DNA from 3 places in the Shewanella sp. 1180_01 genome. Region 1 is predicted to be linked to each of the others. Evidence: predicted binding sites of a transcription regulator. Region 1 holds the regulator's gene; each other region holds the start of a gene.
The links. Region 1 encodes FliA, which starts transcription of late flagellar genes. Its sites were predicted from a motif close to CTAAAGNTNNNNNNNNNNNNGCCGATA; they were not measured.
Positions count from the first base shown of each region.

Region 2: FW758_RS09920 (VC2046/SO_2500 family protein) is a predicted target of FliA. The motif match lies at 1,263-1,289, and genes of this name have one in related genera.
Region 3: pomA (flagellar motor protein PomA) is a predicted target of FliA. The motif match lies at 2,473-2,499, and genes of this name have one in related genera.

Region 1 covers NZ_VXCT01000024.1:57,478-63,451, reverse strand. The annotation lists gene FW758_RS13700 (chemotaxis protein CheW) at 1-2,095, opposite strand, end outside; gene FW758_RS13695 (protein phosphatase CheZ) at 2,111-2,848, opposite strand; gene cheY (chemotaxis response regulator CheY) at 2,862-3,245, opposite strand; gene FW758_RS13685 (RNA polymerase sigma factor FliA) at 3,293-4,006, opposite strand; gene FW758_RS13680 (MinD/ParA family protein) at 3,999-4,880, opposite strand; gene flhF (flagellar biosynthesis protein FlhF) at 4,885-5,974, opposite strand, start outside.
Region 2 covers NZ_VXCT01000014.1:19,545-25,518, reverse strand. The annotation lists gene FW758_RS09930 (putative bifunctional diguanylate cyclase/phosphodiesterase) at 1-5, opposite strand, end outside; gene FW758_RS09925 (DUF406 family protein) at 243-530, opposite strand; gene FW758_RS09920 (VC2046/SO_2500 family protein) at 740-1,228, opposite strand; tRNA gene FW758_RS09915 (tRNA-Tyr) at 1,354-1,438, shown strand; tRNA gene FW758_RS09910 (tRNA-Tyr) at 1,510-1,594, shown strand; tRNA gene FW758_RS09905 (tRNA-Tyr) at 1,679-1,763, shown strand; gene FW758_RS09900 (PLP-dependent cysteine synthase family protein) at 2,043-3,188, shown strand; gene queE (7-carboxy-7-deazaguanine synthase QueE) at 3,307-3,975, opposite strand; gene queC (7-cyano-7-deazaguanine synthase QueC) at 4,147-4,869, shown strand; gene rrtA (rhombosortase) at 4,866-5,462, shown strand; gene uvrB (excinuclease ABC subunit UvrB) at 5,539-5,974, opposite strand, start outside.
Region 3 covers NZ_VXCT01000018.1:11,911-17,884, reverse strand. The annotation lists gene thiI (tRNA uracil 4-sulfurtransferase ThiI) at 1-148, opposite strand, end outside; gene FW758_RS11455 (flagellar motor protein MotB) at 611-1,543, opposite strand; gene pomA (flagellar motor protein PomA) at 1,547-2,314, opposite strand; gene xseB (exodeoxyribonuclease VII small subunit) at 2,629-2,868, shown strand; gene ispA ((2E,6E)-farnesyl diphosphate synthase) at 2,871-3,752, shown strand; gene dxs (1-deoxy-D-xylulose-5-phosphate synthase) at 3,774-5,642, shown strand; gene grpE (nucleotide exchange factor GrpE) at 5,794-5,974, opposite strand, start outside.

The DNA of each region.
Region 1 (5,974 bases):
GGCCTATTAGGGCATCGACCACAAAACCAATTTGCATCATACCTAATTGTACAATCACCACATGACCATGCTTTTTATCGCCATGTTTAAAAGTGGTTTTGTTTCTATGCAGCCAGTGCTCCAAATAGAACAAAGGCACAGCCTTGTTACGCACTATGACGGTGAGTTGTCCGTCGACGATATTGGTCTTGGTGAGATCGAGATGGAATATCTCGTTCACGCTAGACAGAGGTAATGCAAACACTTGTTTAGCGACATCAACCATTAAGGTTGGCATAATCGCCAGCGTTAACGGTACTTTAATCTCAAGTATCGTGCCCTTACCTTTCATAGAATCAATATGCACTGTGCCGTTAAGCTGAGTGATACGGGTTTTTACCACGTCCATCCCAACGCCACGACCAGAAATATCTGAAATCTCGACCTTAGTTGAAAAACCGGGCGCAAAAATCAAATTATACGCTTCACTGTCAGTCATTCGCGAAGCTGAATCTTCATCGAGCACACCACGTGTTATCGCGATTTTTTTCAGTTTTTCAGGGTCCATACCTGCGCCATCGTCTTCGATTTTTAGCAGTATATGGTCACCTTCCTGACTTGCAGATAAGGTAATCGTACCCGTTCTCGGCTTGCCGTTGGCTTCACGCTCATTTGGCATTTCAATACCGTGATCCACCGAGTTACGCACTAAGTGGACGAGTGGATCGGCAAGCGCTTCAACTAAGTTTTTATCTAGATCGGTTTCTTCACCGACCATGATCAAATCAATTTCTTTATTGAGTGTACGCGCAAGATCACGTACTACCCGAGGGAAACGACCAAACACTTTCTTGATCGGTTGCATACGGGTTTTCATCACCGCGCCTTGCAAATCGGCAGTCACGAGATCTAAGTTCGCAAGGGCCTTAGACATTTCCTCATCATCACGACTGATGCCTAAGCTCACTAATCGATTACGCACTAACACTAACTCGCCCACCATATTCATGATTTGGTCGAGTCGTGCAGTATCAACACGTACTGTAGTTTCACCTTGAGGCACATTTGCTGAACTTGCTTTAGCTGGCGCTTTCTCAACAACCGCAATGTCCACTTTCGGTTTTGCGGCAACTACAGGGACTGGAGCAGGCGCAGCAGCTTTTACTGGTACGGGAGTCGCAACTTTAGGTGCTGCAGTCGAAGCTGGCGTTACTGATGCAGTAGGCGCTTTTACTTCTGCTTTTGCAGGGGCCGCATTTTTACCATGGAGTTCATCGAGTAATCTTTCAAACTCATCATCAGTAATTTCATCGGCATCCACTATCGGTTGAGGCGTGGGAGCCGAAGCGACCTTTGGTTTAGCTGGCACTTCTTCCTCTGCTTTAAACTTGCCTGAACCATGCAGTTCATCAAGCAATGCCTCAAACTCATCATCAGTGATGTCATCACCCGATGCTGAAGGCGCTTTAACTGGCGCTGCTGGCTTAGCGACCACTGGTTCAGACGCCACAGCGGTAGCAGCCGCGGGGCCTTTTCCAGAGCCATGAAGCGCATCTAACAAAGCTTCAAATTCAGCATCGTTGATATCATCAATACTTGAAGATGAGCTATTACTTATCTCTGAGGGAATGTCTTGTGGGACGGGAGTTTCAACAATGGCTTCAACGATAGGCTCTGGCTCGACAACTTCTACCACTTCTGCAGACGCAACTTCAGATGGCAATAGCGCACCTGAACTCAGCATTTTAAGTCTAGACAACAGGCCTGACTCAGCGGGATCTTGTTGTTCGCCCTGCTGCGTTTGAGCAAACATGGTATTAATAGCATCAACAGCCTGCAAAATAATATCCATCAGCTCTGCGTTTACGCTGCGTTTGCCTGTGCGCAATAGATCGAAGGTATTTTCAGCCTCATGACACACATCGACCATGGGAGTTAAGCTAAGAAAGCCTGCGCCACCTTTAACGGTATGAAACCCTCGGAAAATGGCGTTTAGCAAGTTTGTGTCATCAGGATTATTTTCAAGCGCAACGAGTTGCTCTTGCAGAAGCTCTAAAATTTCACCGGCTTCGATTAAAAAGTCCTGGAGTATCTCTTCATCTACATCAAAGGCCATCAAATTGACTCCCAGTTAGAAACCCAGACTCGATAGAAGATCATCCACTTCGTCTTGACCCGTTACTACATCTTGACGAAGCTCGGCATTCATTATCGGCCCTTCCGCTTCAATATTATTTTTCTGAGCAATCTGAGTTTCAATCATAGGTTGCTCACCAAATACCGTCAGCATAGAAACCAGATTACTTTCAACTTCCATTACTAGATCAATAACACGACGGATTATTTGTCCTGTTAAGTCTTGAAAATCTTGCGCCATCAAAATTTGATTCAGCAATTCACGTAATCGAGTCGAGTCATTTGCACTACGGGACATAAGATCTTGGACATCGTGACAAAGAACCTTAAAGTCACTTAAGACTATCTCGCGTCGCATTAATCTGTCCCAAGATGGCATGACTTTTTGAATATTAACCGTTACGGCATTGGCCAAAGGTAAACATTCTTCAACCGCATCCATGGTTTTATTTGCCGCTTGTTCAGTCATGTCAATAACGTAATTTAAACGTTGCTTGGCATCGGGAATTTCTGTATTGGCTAATTCAGAAAGACGATTATCAACTTGAAAATCCATCAGCGCACTATGAAGTTGCCGAGTTAATTTCCCTACTTCTTCGAATAATTCTCGTTGCAATGGAGCTGCAAGCTCCCGAAATAAATCATCTGCCTGACTTTGCTCACCTGCACTTAATAATTCAACAAAGTGCTGAGCTTGCTCGAGCGTGATGAGCCCTGATGTTTGTGACTTCATAGCTCATCCTTGCTCAAGCGAGTCGTTCGAATATTTTATCTAACTTCTCTTTCAGCGTTGCAGCGGTAAAAGGCTTAACCACATATCCATTCACTCCCGCTTGAGCGGCAGCAATAATCTGTTCACGTTTTGCTTCAGCAGTTACCATTAATACGGGTAAATGCTTTAGCGAATCATCTGCGCGAATTGCTTTTAACAGATCGATCCCTTGCATGCCGGGCATATTCCAATCTGTAACAACAAAATCAAAATCCCCCTTTTGCAACATCGGCAGGGCTGTTGAGCCATCGTCTGCTTCTTGGGTGTTGTTAAACCCCAAGTCTCGCAACAAGTTCTTGATGATACGCCTCATTGTCGAAAAATCGTCAACAATGAGAATCTTCATATTCTTGTCCAAGGTTTCCTCCGGTGAGCTGACATTCTGTGCTCGATTAATAATTATACTTATGTCCAGTGCTTGAGTTTAGCTTTCAATCGCAACATTGCCTGACTTAATATCTGGCTAACCCGCGATTCACTGACTTCAAGAATGGCGCCAATCTCTTTTAAATTCAATGCTTCATCGTAGTACAGGGATAACACTAATGCATCTCTTTCAGGCAATAATTTAATTGCCTCAACCAGAGCAGAATGAAATTGGTTCTCAGCTAATACTTCAAATGAATCATCATCGGACCGATCACTCACTGTAAGTATATCCTGAGATACGCCTAAGTCTTCTATCCCTATGATTTTTCCGACAGAAACATCGTTAAGAATATGATGGTACTCATCGAGCGTCATATCAAGTTTTTCTGCAATTTCTGTGTCGCGTGCATCACGACCCAGCGCTTGCTCTAACTCATCTATAGCGTGTGCAACCTTGCGGTTGTTACGATGAACGGAACGAGGGACCCAATCGCCGCGGCGAATTTCATCTAACATGGCCCCACGTATGCGTATGCCGGCGAAGGTTTCAAATTTCGCACCCTTGCCACCATCAAACTTGGATGATGCTTCTAATAACCCCATCATCCCAGCTTGGAGTAAATCATCTAACTGCACGGAGGCAGGTAGTCTGGCGAGTAAATGATGCGCAATTCTTTTAACCAACGGAGCATACTGTTCAACGATCGACGATTTATTGTCTAAACAAGTATACGCAGCGGCTTTATTCACTCGTTTTTTCCTCTTGAAAATCTGGTCGTTGTACTAAACGCTCAACGAAAAACTCCAAATGCCCACCAGGTTGCTGCGGTACAGGCCAGCTTAGAATTTTATTTGCCAACCCTTGATACGCAATCGCTGCTGGTGATTTAGGATAAGCTTCAACCACCAATTTTTGTTTACGAACTGATTTACGTAAGTTTTCGTCAAATGGGATTGTTGCAACCAATTCAAGGGCTACATCCAAAAATCTGTCGGTCACTTTACTGAGTTTAGCAAATAATTCCATACCTTCGCGTAAACTACGCACCATATTGGCAACTATTTTAAAACGGAACACGCCATGCTCACGGCTGAGGATTTTTATCAGGGCATAGGCATCGGTAATTGATGTGGGTTCATCACAAACAACGACCAGCACATCCTGCGATGCACGTGAGAAACTGAGCACCATATCTGAAATCCCAGCAGCAGTATCTACGACTAGAATATCAAACTGAGTCCGCATCTCACTAAATGCGCGAATTAACCCGGCATGTTGCGCTGGACTTAATTCCACCATCCCTTGTGTTCCTGAAGTGGCTGGCACTATGCCAATCCCTTTAGGGCCACGAACGATAATATCGTCAAGCTCTGCATCACCAGAGAGGACATGGGAGAGGTTACGCTCGGCACGAATACCCAGCATGACATCGACGTTTGCTAAGCCAAGGTCAGCATCAAGTACCAAGACACGCTTGCCTTTTTCGGCTAATGCCACAGCTGTATTAATGGAAACGCTGGTTTTACCAACGCCACCTTTACCACCTGTGACCGCGATTACTTTCACTTTTTCGTTATAGGGTTGATTCATCATACGTAAACCACTTGCTTGATCCAGGGTCATAAATCTACTCAAATGCACAGGCCATATTATCTGACCACGCTGTGTCTTGTAATGATTGTTGTTCTGTACTATCTAACGCTGCGAGTGCCTGCTGGGCTAAATCTAAGGTATCCGCAACTTTCATATCTTCAGGAACTCTTTGTCCATCAGTAACATAACTTAATGGTAATCCGTTTTGGATCAACACACTTAATGCCCCTGCTAACGACACAGATTCATCGAGTTTTGTGAGAACGACACCAGATAGGGGAATGCGTTTAAAATGATTGACTGCATCTTGCAGCACACGGCGCTGTCCTGTCGCAGACAGTACCAGATAACTGCGGATAGGTATCCTGCTATTTGCAGTTAAATTATCAAGTTGCTGGTAAAGACGCATATCTCGTTGTCCCATGCCAGCCGTATCTATCAATACTAGCTTGCGATTCCTAAACTGATAGAGAATTTGCTCTAATTCATTCAGATCATGAGCTTGCTTTACTGGGCAGCCCATTATTTTGCCATAAGTTGCTAATTGCTCATAGGCTCCGATACGATAATGATCTGTCGTTATCAAAGCCACATGCTCAGCACCATGATGGGCAGCAAAACGGGCAGCAAGTTTCGCTAATGACGTGGTTTTACCCACACCGGTTGGACCCACTAATGCAACCACTCCGCCCTGTTTAACAATATCATCACCTTGATTATCAAGCATGTTAGCGAGACTTTGAGGTAAAGCTCGAACTAATTCTGCAGGCGTATAGTGTTGGCTCAGCGCCGCTAATTTGTTCGCAACCGCAGGGGAGAATTCAGCCTCAAGTAACTTGGCCTCGAGCATAGCACCGACGGGGTCGATGCGTTTTTTATGTTCTGTCATCAAAGAGGACACTTGGTGTGTCAATAAATTACGCAATGAGGCTAACTCATCACGCATTGCCTCAATATCTGCGCTTTGTTTCTGTGATGTCTGTGGCTTCTTATCAAACGTAGCAGGCGCTTCGCGACGCTCCACTTTTGCCGCAACCGGAGCTTGTAACCCCTTTGCCCATGCGGGTAACGCTGCATCAACTTGCTGATGCGACATCTGTTGATTCAAACGACTTTGCTGCTTC
Region 2 (5,974 bases), on a different contig from region 1:
TTCACGCTGATTCCCTACAAAACTTCGTGTTGGGCTAAAGGTCTTTGCTACGCGCAAACGTAGCTTGAAATGTGCAATTAAGCTGATTGAATTATTCTCATTTGGAGGCAGATTACACTATCTATTGTAAGCGCAGCAACATGTGGCACAATTTATTACAATTCAGTTAACAACTGCAGCATTTTTAGACAGTTAAAACGATTAAGTTCGAACTCTATCCGCTAAAAGTGCTGCACAAAAACTTATAAACCGTTTTCCAATTGGAAAATCATTTTCTCGGCGCTCACACCAAAGGTCAGCAGTAAATCGATACCCGCCGCCGTGGTCACAAACTCAGTTTGTACTTCAGCAAATCGAGCTTGGGCACGGCTCGCCATACTTTCTGCATCTGTTTGCGCGCTATCGCCAACAAAATTTAACGTCAATAAGGTATCGTGTTCATCAATGACGGCGCCGATATCGACAAAACTGCCACAATCGGTGCAAGTGTCATTTACGGTCGGACTCTGTGCTTCTATTATGCCTTTCATCTGTATTCCTTATTTATAAAGCGACTGATTAACGGCATCACTAAATTATGCTCGCTAATTTATTTACGCGGTAAGTGGCTAACTCGATAGGTTAATCAGAATTATAGGTAATTAAGCCTCAAGATAACTGGCTTTAGCTCACGCTTATTTACTGAAATGGCGCAGATTGACTCGATTGGTATTGAAGATCACTTGCTGGAAATGGGTCACTAGGCAGAAGCGAGCAGAGGCACCAGATTACGTTGGATTGCCAATTGATCGGCAAAATGCATGATTTCGACCTTAGGCGCGCTGAGTTGGCCCCTCTGCCTGAGCTGGGTGACATGATCACAGTTACTCAGGGCCTCGGCCATTGCAACGCTCACACCGCCTCGGATCACTAAGGCTTCAGGTCGCAGTGCCTGCTGTAATTGAAATGCCCGCGAACCTTGGGCCATAAAAATACTGCTGTTATCGACTACTGGTTCGGCAGAAGATAAATCCGCCATTAAGCTTTGCTGCGGTGGCAACTCGAACTGACGCTGTAATTTTTGCGCCATATCGAGCTCGTTTTGCCATTGAAATTGCGCCATGTCCCTTGCGTCAACGGACAGTAACGACAGCAACAGGGCGAATTCACCCCGTCTGTCGTTTTCTATCGCCGCGTTTAAGCGGGTGCCAATTTGGGCTTCGTTGACTAAAGGAACATCAATTTGCATAAAAAAACATCGTCAAAACAATTCGTTGTTAGTTAATCGACCATTTGATGCATAACTTTAGGAAAATTTTTAAATTGGGTATTTACATGCAAAAGGTTTCTGACTACTATGGCGGCCGCAATTGAGGAGGGGTTCCCGAGTGGCCAAAGGGATCAGACTGTAAATCTGACGGCTCAGCCTTCGAAGGTTCGAATCCTTCTCCCTCCACCATTTGCACTGTAAGTTTGTGAGTGTTGTTCGAAAATGATGTAGAGTTTTACAAAAGCGTTAAAGGTATTTGTGGAGGGGTTCCCGAGTGGCCAAAGGGATCAGACTGTAAATCTGACGGCTCAGCCTTCGAAGGTTCGAATCCTTCTCCCTCCACCATCTTTATCTCTAACGCAGATCATCATTTTCAAGTACCAAACATGGCCAATGTTTAGTTCAGTTTTAAAAGTAAAGAAAGTTTGTGGAGGGGTTCCCGAGTGGCCAAAGGGATCAGACTGTAAATCTGACGGCTCAGCCTTCGAAGGTTCGAATCCTTCTCCCTCCACCATTTCTTTCATTATCTATACCCCTCTTGTTCAATTTCCGTTTTGTCTATTCCAGTTTTATCTGCCATAGCTTCATCTATCCCTTTTGTTCTGATTACATTCTTTGTATTAAACTGCACTTCTGTTTAAAGCCATCTTTGTTTGAAGACATCTTTTAGTTCACGATATTTGTCTTTAACATCAATCACGCCTCGCGCGACTTCAAGCTAATGCCCCCAAGCGAGTAACGCCAAGCAGATCCAATAAAACCGCTTTGCCCGCCCCTGTGATATGCTCTAAAAATGATCCCTTTCGAAGTGACTATGATGATATCTAACACAATTCAACCGCCAGTGGACTCACACAGCGCTCACACACTCTGCCCAACGTGGGAAGCCCATGCGATAGGCAAGATTGAAGCGGATTTTCAGCGCAGCGCCGATACCCATCTGATTAAACTTGAATTACCTATGCTCGATGGCATAGATATTTATCTTAAAGATGAAAGTACCCACCCAACAGGCAGCTTAAAGCATCGCCTCGCCCGCTCACTCTTCCTCTATGCCCTGTGTAACGGCTGGATTAAGCAAGGTACGCCCATTATCGAATCCTCATCGGGCAGCACAGCGATTTCTGAAGCCTATTTTGCCCGCTTACTCGGTTTACCTTTTATTGCCGTAATGCCTAAAAGCACGGCTAAAAAGAAGATTGAACAGATCACTTTCTATGGCGGCCAATGTCATTTTGTCGATCATTCCAGTGAGATTTACGCCGAATCGGCACGCCTCGCCGCAGAGCTTGGCGGCCATTATATGGATCAATTCACCTACGCCGAGCGCGCGACCGACTGGCGCGGTAATAATAATATCGCCAATTCGATTTTCAATCAGATGGAGCGCGAGCCACACACTATCCCGCGTTGGATAGTGATGAGTCCGGGCACAGGCGGCACATCGGCGACCATAGGCCGTTACATTCGCTATCAAAGGTTGGCGACCCAGCTTTGCGTGGTCGATCCGCAAAACTCGGTGTTTTTTGATTTCTATCAGAGCGGCGATGCCAGCTTAACCTGTTGCAATGGCAGTAAGATTGAAGGCATAGGTCGACCAAGAGTTGAGCCATCCTTTATTCCTGGCGTTGTCGATACTATGCTGCAAATCCCCGACGCAGCTTCCGTAGCGACAATTCATTGGTTAGAACAACTGATTGGCCGTAAAACCGGCGCATCGACGGGCACTAACCTGTACGGTGCATTGCAACTTGCCGTACAAATGCAAGCGCGCGGAGAGCAAGGCTCAATCGTAACCCTAATTTGTGATTCGGGTGAGCGTTATCTCGATACTTATTACGATGCTGATTGGATTGCGGCTAATATTGGTGATATTGCCCCCTATCAGCGCCAACTTGCGGCATTCAATCATTTTGGTCAACTAAGCGAGCTTGATTAACCGACTCGATTAAATCCCTTGAGTTGACGGTTTTAAAGTCCACCGCTAAACGTCAGCCATAAAAAACGCCCCACAGTTGTGAGGCGTTTTTTATCGTTGGTAGAGTAACCCAAGAGCATTAATCAATATTCAAATACTTATGGGTTTGGATCGATAAACGCCAATTACGGGCAATACACACCTTCATCGCCAGTTCAGTCGCTCTGGGCTTTTGGCTAATCGGCTGCAGGCAAATCGTTTTCGTGGAAATATCGATGCCTTGCAGTAACTCATCCAATTCAGCGATGTGATTTTCAGTGGCGATAGGATGCTTAATCTCATTGGCACGATTCAGCGCCTGCGCTAATACCTTATAACCACCTTTCATGTTCACCTTGGGCGATACCGTCACCCAAGTATCATCGGCACAATTGATGTCGAAGGTGCCACTGGTTTCGATTTGGGTGGCAAAGCCTTGGCTGTGCAAGGTTTCAGTTAATTCGCGTAAATCGTACATACAAGGCTCACCGCCGGTGATCACTATATGGCGCGCAGTGAAACCTTTGGCATGAAAAGCAGCGATAAGACTTTGCGCCGTATGATCTGCCCAGCGACCAATAGTGCCGTCTACGGTAATCACTTGCTCTGGCGTCACTTTATTCACTTCAAGTACATCCCATGTCTGTTTCGTATCGCACCAAGCACATCCCACGGGACAACCTTGCAGGCGGACAAATATGGCGGGCACTCCGGTAAAGACACCTTCACCTTGAATGGTTTCAAATACTTCGTTGACTGGGTAGTTCATGCTGGCGTTCCACTTTTCTGGGGCGGCATTTATAGTGGATTTTAGCTTGAGCTGCAAGTTTTTGCGCCGAGAAAGCCTATTTGATGCAGATCGCCAGAGTTTGCAAGGACTATGGCCTGAGTTACACTAACGGCCTATTTATAAGTGTTCTACGGTTAAGTGAAATCCTTTATGTCAACGAGCTTAGTGTCAAAACCCTTAGCGTCCAAAGCAGTGGTGGTATTCAGTGGCGGACAAGATTCGACAACCTGTCTTATCCAAGCCCTAACCCAGTACGATGAAGTACACGGGATCACCTTTGACTACGGTCAGCGTCACCGCGAAGAAATTGAAGTCGCCAAATCCTTAGCCAAACGCTTGAAGATCACTAGCCATAAAGTCATGGATGTCACCTTACTCAATGAGTTAGCGATATCGGCGCTTACCCGTGATGCGATTCCCGTTTCACATGAGTTAATGGAAAATGGGCTGCCGAATACTTTTGTGCCTGGACGTAATATTCTGTTTTTAACGCTTGCGGGCATTTATGCCTATCAATTAGGCGCTGAAGCGATTATCACCGGCGTATGTGAAACCGACTTTTCGGGTTACCCAGATTGCCGCAACGATTTTGTTAAAGCGATGGAGTCAGCCTTAGTTCAAGGCATGGATAAACAACTTAAGATCATCACGCCCTTAATGTGGCTCAATAAGGCTCAAACCTGGGCGCTGGCGGATAAATATCAGCAACTCGATCTGGTTCGCCACCACACCCTCACTTGCTATAACGGCGTGATTGGTGATGGTTGTGGTGATTGCCCTGCCTGTCATCTGCGTAAACGTGGTTTGGACGACTATCTGCAGGATAAAACCGCAGTCATGGCTTCACTCGACGCTAGCGAGCCTAATGCATGACACGCAGTCCCTATTGGGTCGCGCTGGTGGTGAGTCTGATATGTGCGGGTTTGTATGTCGCAGGCTTAGCCGGTCCTGCTGTCGACAGCCTGCTCGCCTATCGCCGCAGTGCTATTGCTGATGGTGAATGGTGGCGCTTAATCAGCGGTAATTTACTACACACGAATCAGTGGCACCTGTTGATGAACCTTGCGGGTCTGTGGGTTGTGCTGTTTTTGCATCATTTCCACTACCATCTCAAAGGCTTAAGCGCGCTATTCCTGGTATTATGTTTACTCGAAGGCATAGGCTTATATTTGGGCTATCCGCAATTGCTCGGTTATGTCGGCTTAAGCGGCATGTTGCACGGCCTATTCGCCTACGGCGCGGTGCAGGATATTATCCGCAAGCTACGTTCAGGCTATCTGCTGTTACTTGGTGTTATCATTAAAGTCGGCCACGAACAGCTTTATGGCGCCAGCAATGATGTCACCGCCATGATAGGCGCGCGTGTGGCAACCGAGGCGCATTTAGTTGGCTTAATCTGTGGGCTGATTTGTGCTTTAGCGGTATTCATCACGTTGAAGTTTCACCACGTAAAATCCGCCGCTTAGTTCACCTGCACAGATTAAAAAGCCGTCGCAGCATAATTGCTGGACGGCTTTTTTAATCTTGAGCGCTGAGGTCAATCTAGGCCTTGATCAACAAGTCACGCAGATGCTTGACCTCATCACGCATCGCCGCTGCTTGTTCGAACTCTAAGTTACGCGCATGTTCGTGCATTTTCTTCTCAAGCTGATCGATTTGATGGCTCAACTCTGTCGCATCGGCCTTATGGTAATGGAACTTAGGTTCAGCCACTTTGCCATACACAGCTTTACTGTCGCGGCCGTCATCCACATCCATCACATCGGTGATCCGTTTAACCACGCCCTTAGGTGTGATGCCGTGCTTTAAGTTGTGCGCGCGCTGGCGTTCACGTCGGCGGTCAGTTTCACCAATGGCCTTCGCCATCGAATTGGTAATGCGATCGGCATAGAGGATTACTTTGCCATTAACGTTACGCGCGGCGCGGCCAATGGTTTGGATGAGCGAGCGTTCTGAGCGCAAGAAGCCCTCTTTATCC
Region 3 (5,974 bases), on a different contig from region 1:
TGCGGTCCCACTGACGTTGAACTTTAGCGTCTTCGTCGACTTTTTTGAGTACATTACGTATATTGGTTTCGAGCATTTTGGTGAAGCGCATCCTTACGGGTTTGCTCTTCATCATGATTTCTGGGTACAGCTTTACAATAAACTTCATGGGATTTCCGCGGGCAATTTTAAAACAGCAAAATTGGTTAAAAGAATAATCGGGGGATTATATACCCAAGCGACCTAAAAATGCGAGTTTCAGCGCGCGTCGCAAACAGCCACACAAGCCACATTCATGGCGGATTAATGGCGCATTAGTGATTAAGTCACGGCGGGATTTTTAAGCGAATGAGGTTGGGATAATGTCAGTGAAGCCTATTCACTTAGTTTGAATTGCCCTGCTTAAAATGAGTGGTTTGAAATGAATTATTTGAGATAAGTGGTTGAGGTAAGGTTGAAGAAAGCTTAGGGATTACACACTCTCTGCGATTGGCGTAAAGCCCAAATGGATTCAAACCAACCACAGCGCTTTGATGCACAAAGCGTTAGCAAAAAAAGGGAAAGTCCACATTCGCCCAATAAAAAAGCCGCAACAGGATTACGGCTTTAGTTTCAGTGAATACCAAGCTACCTAAGGCGAATTACCGACCTGAATCTCATCAGATTCCTTCGCTTTACCTTGCTCAATGGCAATTTCCACCCTGCGGTTACGGGCACGATTCTCCGGTGAATCATTTGGCACTATCGGGTTATTAGACGCCATGCCAACCACTTTCATCCGTTTAGAATCAAAGCCTTTAACTTGTACTAACTCGTGGGCCACAGCCACAGCGCGTTTGCTGGATAAATCCCAGTTAGAGCTATAAAGCTCATCGCTGATTTGCATAACATCCGTGTAACCCGATACGGTAATAATCCCCGGCACATCTTTTAGCAGTTCGCCAACAGATCGCACCACAGGCTTAAATCGTGGTTGAAGGAAACCCGAACCAGAGGCAAATGCGCCCTTTTCACGGATACGGATAATAATCTGCTGACCTAATGACTCAATTTCGATCGCACCATCGGTGATCTCTTTATTGAGCTCCTGCGCCATCTTCTTCACTTCTTGATTGATCTTATCCTGCGCCGCTGCCGCTTCGGCTTTAACCGCATCGGCCACTTCCTGCGCCGTTGCAGTGGCTTCACCGCCACGCTGAGAACCACTTTGCTGCTGAACGCCGCCAGCACTGTCGTCTTCACCCGCTTGGTAATCCAATACAGGTTCCGTCATTTCATTAGTTTGCTGGTTGATGATTTCAATCGGCGTGGGATCGGGGCGGCCGGGTCTAAATTCTAAGGCAATAACAGACGTCCCTTTCGGGATATCTTTGACTTCCACCTTATTTTGCACACCAAAGGCATACTTCATTGAGCCCGCGATCTGCTTAAACTTCAATACGTCCATTTCGGAAAATGACAATAACAACACGAAGAAACACATCAACAGCGACATCAAGTCAGCAAAGGTCGCCAACCACATCGGTGCTCCGGCCGGTGGACAGTTGCACTTAGCCTTAGCCATGGGCTACTCTCCGTCCGTTGTATCTATTTTGCGATTTTTCTCAGCCAGATAATTTTTCAAGAAGCCTTCAATCACCCGAGGGTTTTGTCCGTCTTGAATCGCCAATACCGCATCCATAATCAAGTTACGGTTCAGCATTTCTTCACCCATCCTAAGCGTTAACTTATCCGCGATAGGAAGACAAACCATGTTGGCGACCATAGCGCCGTATAAGGTGGTTAACAAGGCCACCGCCATTGAAGGGCCGATGGATTTAGGATCTGACATGTTTGACAGCATGGCCACAAGACCCACCAGCGTACCTATCATGCCCATTGCCGGACCTACGTCACCAAACGCTCTAAAAATGCCGATCCCAGTACGATGGCGCTCTTCGGTCAGGGCGATATCCTTCTCTAAGGCAGCGCGCACCACTTCACCATCGTGACCATCAACGAGCATGTCGACGGCTTTTTGCATAAAGCTGTTAGTAATCTGCGCTTCTTCTAAGGCTAAAAAACCGCCTTTACGGGCGGCATCAGCCATAGTCACGGACTGTTCAATCAAATCTTCTGGCTTATCAATCTTAAAAATAAACGCTTTGGCGGCGATTTTTACCGCACTAAAAAACTGTTTAAGATTGAACTTCATCATCACCACGAAGAAGGACCCACCGAAAACAATAAGAATCGAGGGTACATCAACGAAAATCATTAAACCGCCGCTGGTGGCCATTGCCCCGAGGATAAAACCAAAGGCACCCACAATTCCAATTACTGTTGCTAAATCCACAACGGCTCCTCAATTTTCGTAATAAACGACATAATACTTACCCTAGGTAAGCAATAACACTCAGTTGTTCCACTGAGTAAGATAATCCCACCGACACACATGCGAGCCTTGTCTATCCAGTTAAAAATTACCATACAAATGATGATACTATTGTCAGTTATCGGACACACACTAAGCAAGTTTAGCGACAATTTATATTTTCTGAAAAAATTTCAGTAACAAAGCGTGCTATTGAGCAAATATCTTTAGTCTGAATTTGACCCTAAAGCCGCCCTGATATACCTTGTGTCCGCTAAATCAAAGGAAGCATAAACGTGGCGAAGAAACCCGAAAATCTCAGTTTTGAAGAATCCCTTGGCGAACTCGAGCGCATTGTTGCCGATCTAGAACAAGGCGATATCTCCCTCGATGACGCGTTAAAACAATTTGAACGTGGCATCAATCTGGTTCGAAATAGCCAAGCAAAACTCGAACAAGCCCAACAAAAAGTGGCCATTTTACTGAAACAAGATGAAAATGCGCCCCTATCCCCCTATGCCGTTGAGGGCGAATAAGCGTGTTAGTCAGTGCCATTCAAGAATATCAACAACGGGTTGATAATCAATTAAAACAGCGTTTTAGTACGCTTGAAGATACTGCTCCCCAATTAAAAGCCGCCATGACTTACGGCGCCTTATTGGGTGGCAAACGCATTCGACCTTTCCTTGTCTACAGTGTCGGACGCATGTTTGGGGTCGAGCTCGAAAAATTAGATGCTTGCGCCGCAGCCATTGAATGTATCCATGCTTATTCATTGATCCACGACGATTTACCCGCCATGGATGATGATGAACTGCGCCGTGGTCAGCCCACAGTGCATATCGCTTTTGATGAAGCGACCGCCATTTTAGCGGGGGATGCACTGCAGACCTTAGCCTTTGAAATTGTCACCGAAGCGGTCCCTGGGATCAGCAGCGAGCAACATATCGCTATGGTCAGAGTATTGGCAAAAGCCTCAGGTTATCGTGGCATGTGTGGCGGCCAAGCGATAGACTTAGCCTCAACAGATAAACATATTGATCTTAAAGCATTAACTCAGTTACATAATATGAAAACGGGCGCCCTTATCAGCTGCGCCGTTGAGTTAGCGTTAATCGCCGCAAACGCGCCAAAAAATCAGTATGCTGCTATGATGGATTTTGCCCATGCGGTCGGACTCGCCTTTCAAGTACAAGACGATATCCTTGACATCGTAGCCACCACCGAAGAACTCGGTAAGCCGCAAGGCTCTGATACTGAATCGAATAAGAGTACGTTTCCACAACTACTTGGACTACAAGGTGCACAAGACACCGCCAAACAACTGATCCAAGAGGCACTATCAGCGCTGGCTAAATTGCCATACAATAGCCAGTTAATTGCAGACTTCGCCCGCTATATCATTGAGCGAAGAATATAATAAGAGTCGAAGTATCTCGCTATGAGTTTGGACATTTCTCAGTTTCCCGTGTTGGCGCAGGCCAACACCCCTAATGAACTCCGCCAGCTTCCTCAGGCACTTTTACCACAAGTAGCCGACGAACTGCGCGAGTTCCTTCTTAAGTCTGTTGGCATATCCAGCGGACATTTTGCCTCTGGGCTCGGCACAGTGGAACTCACTGTTGCGTTGCACTATGTCTACAACACCCCTTTTGATCGGCTAATTTGGGATGTGGGCCATCAGGCTTATCCCCACAAAATTCTCACGGGTCGTCGCGACAAGATGCACACCATTCGCCAAAAAGATGGCTTGCATCCTTTCCCATGGCGTGAAGAAAGTGAATACGACACTTTCAGCGTTGGGCATTCAGGCACGTCTATCAGCGCCGCACTGGCGATGGCGATTGCCGCAGAAAAAGAACAAGCGGGTCGTAAAGTCGTTGCCGTGATCGGTGATGGCGCCATGACTGGTGGTATGGTGTTTGAAGCCATGAACCACGCAGGCGACTTACACAATGACATGCTCGTGGTACTGAACGACAACGAAATGTCGATCTCTGAAAATGTCGGCGCCCTCAATAACCATTTAGCCCAACTGATGTCAGGCCGTTTCTACACTACGCTGCGCGAAGGCGGCAAGAAAGTATTGAAAGGCATGCCCGTCATCAAAGAAATGGCCAAACGCACTGAGGAACACCTTAAGGGCATGGTCGTTCCTGGCACGCTATTTGAGGAGTTAGGTTTCAACTATATCGGTCCTATCGACGGCCACGATGTTGATGCTCTGGTCGAGACCATGCGTAATATGCGCAATCTGAAAGGTCCACAGGTGCTGCACATCATGACAAAGAAAGGTCGTGGTTATGAACCTGCTGAAAAAGATCCTATCGGTTGGCATGCCGTACCTAAGTTCGACCCGTCGCTGTTTAAAAAGCCGGCCACCAAACCCGGTTTACCGACCTTTTCCCAAGTCTTCGGTAAATGGTTATGCGACATCGCTGAGCAAGATGAGAAAGTATTAGCCATTACTCCTGCGATGCGCGAAGGCTCGGGTATGGTTGAGTTTTCCCAGCGTTTCCCGAAACAATATTTCGATGCGGCGATTGCCGAGCAGCATGCAGTGACTTTAGCCGCAGGTTTTGCCTGTGAAGGCTTTAAGCCTGTGGTGGCGATTTACTCGACCTTCCTGCAACGCGCCTACGATCAACTTATTCATGATGTGGCGCTACAGCAATTACCGGTATTGTTCGCTATCGATCGCGGCGGTATTGTCGGTGCCGATGGTCCAACTCACCAAGGTGCATTCGATTTAAGCTTTATGCGTTGCATCCCCAACATGGTGATCATGGCGCCGTCGGACGAAAATGAATGTCGTCAAATGCTCTACACTGGCTATTGCTATGATGCGGGTCCAAGTGCAGTGCGTTATCCAAGGGGCTGTGCCACGGGAGCAACGCAAGTCGAAGCGATGACGGCATTACCGATTGGTAAAGGCGTGATCAAACGTGTGGGCAAGCGCATTGCCATTCTCAACTTTGGCACCTTGTTAGCCTCGGCGTTAACCGCTGCCGAAAGCTTAGATGCAACGGTTGTCGATATGCGCTTTGTAAAACCGCTCGATGTTGATTTAGTCAAAGAGATGGCGCAAACCCACGAAGTGCTAGTCACAGTGGAAGAAAACGCCATCATGGGCGGCGCAGGTACTGGCGTACTTGAACAGCTTCAAAAGCTGCGAATGCCCAAGGACGTGCTTCAAATTGGTTTGCCTGATGAATTTATCAAACATGGCTCACCCGAGGAAGTTACCCATGACTTGCAACTGGATGCCGAAGGCATACTGGCGCAAATCAATGCTTATCTAGCGCAATAAGTGATTCAATAGATGGCGTAAGAACGAGAACTCGGTCAAGTACTGCTGACCGATACTGTTTGCCGATTCAGATTTCGCCCATAAAAAAAGGACTGCAATTGCAGTCCTTTTTTGTTGCTGTCTGTTAGAACAGCGGCCTAACCAATAAAGCTTAAGCTTCGATATCTATCGTTGCGCTTTCTTGGTTAGGGCCACCCTGTGACACCATTACCATAGCAGGGCGCAGCAAGCGACTGTTCAGCTCATAGCCCTTTTGCATCACCAACATCACAGTGTTCGCAGGGAACTCGGCACTTGGCTGCATACCAATAGCTTGATGTTGATCAGGGTTA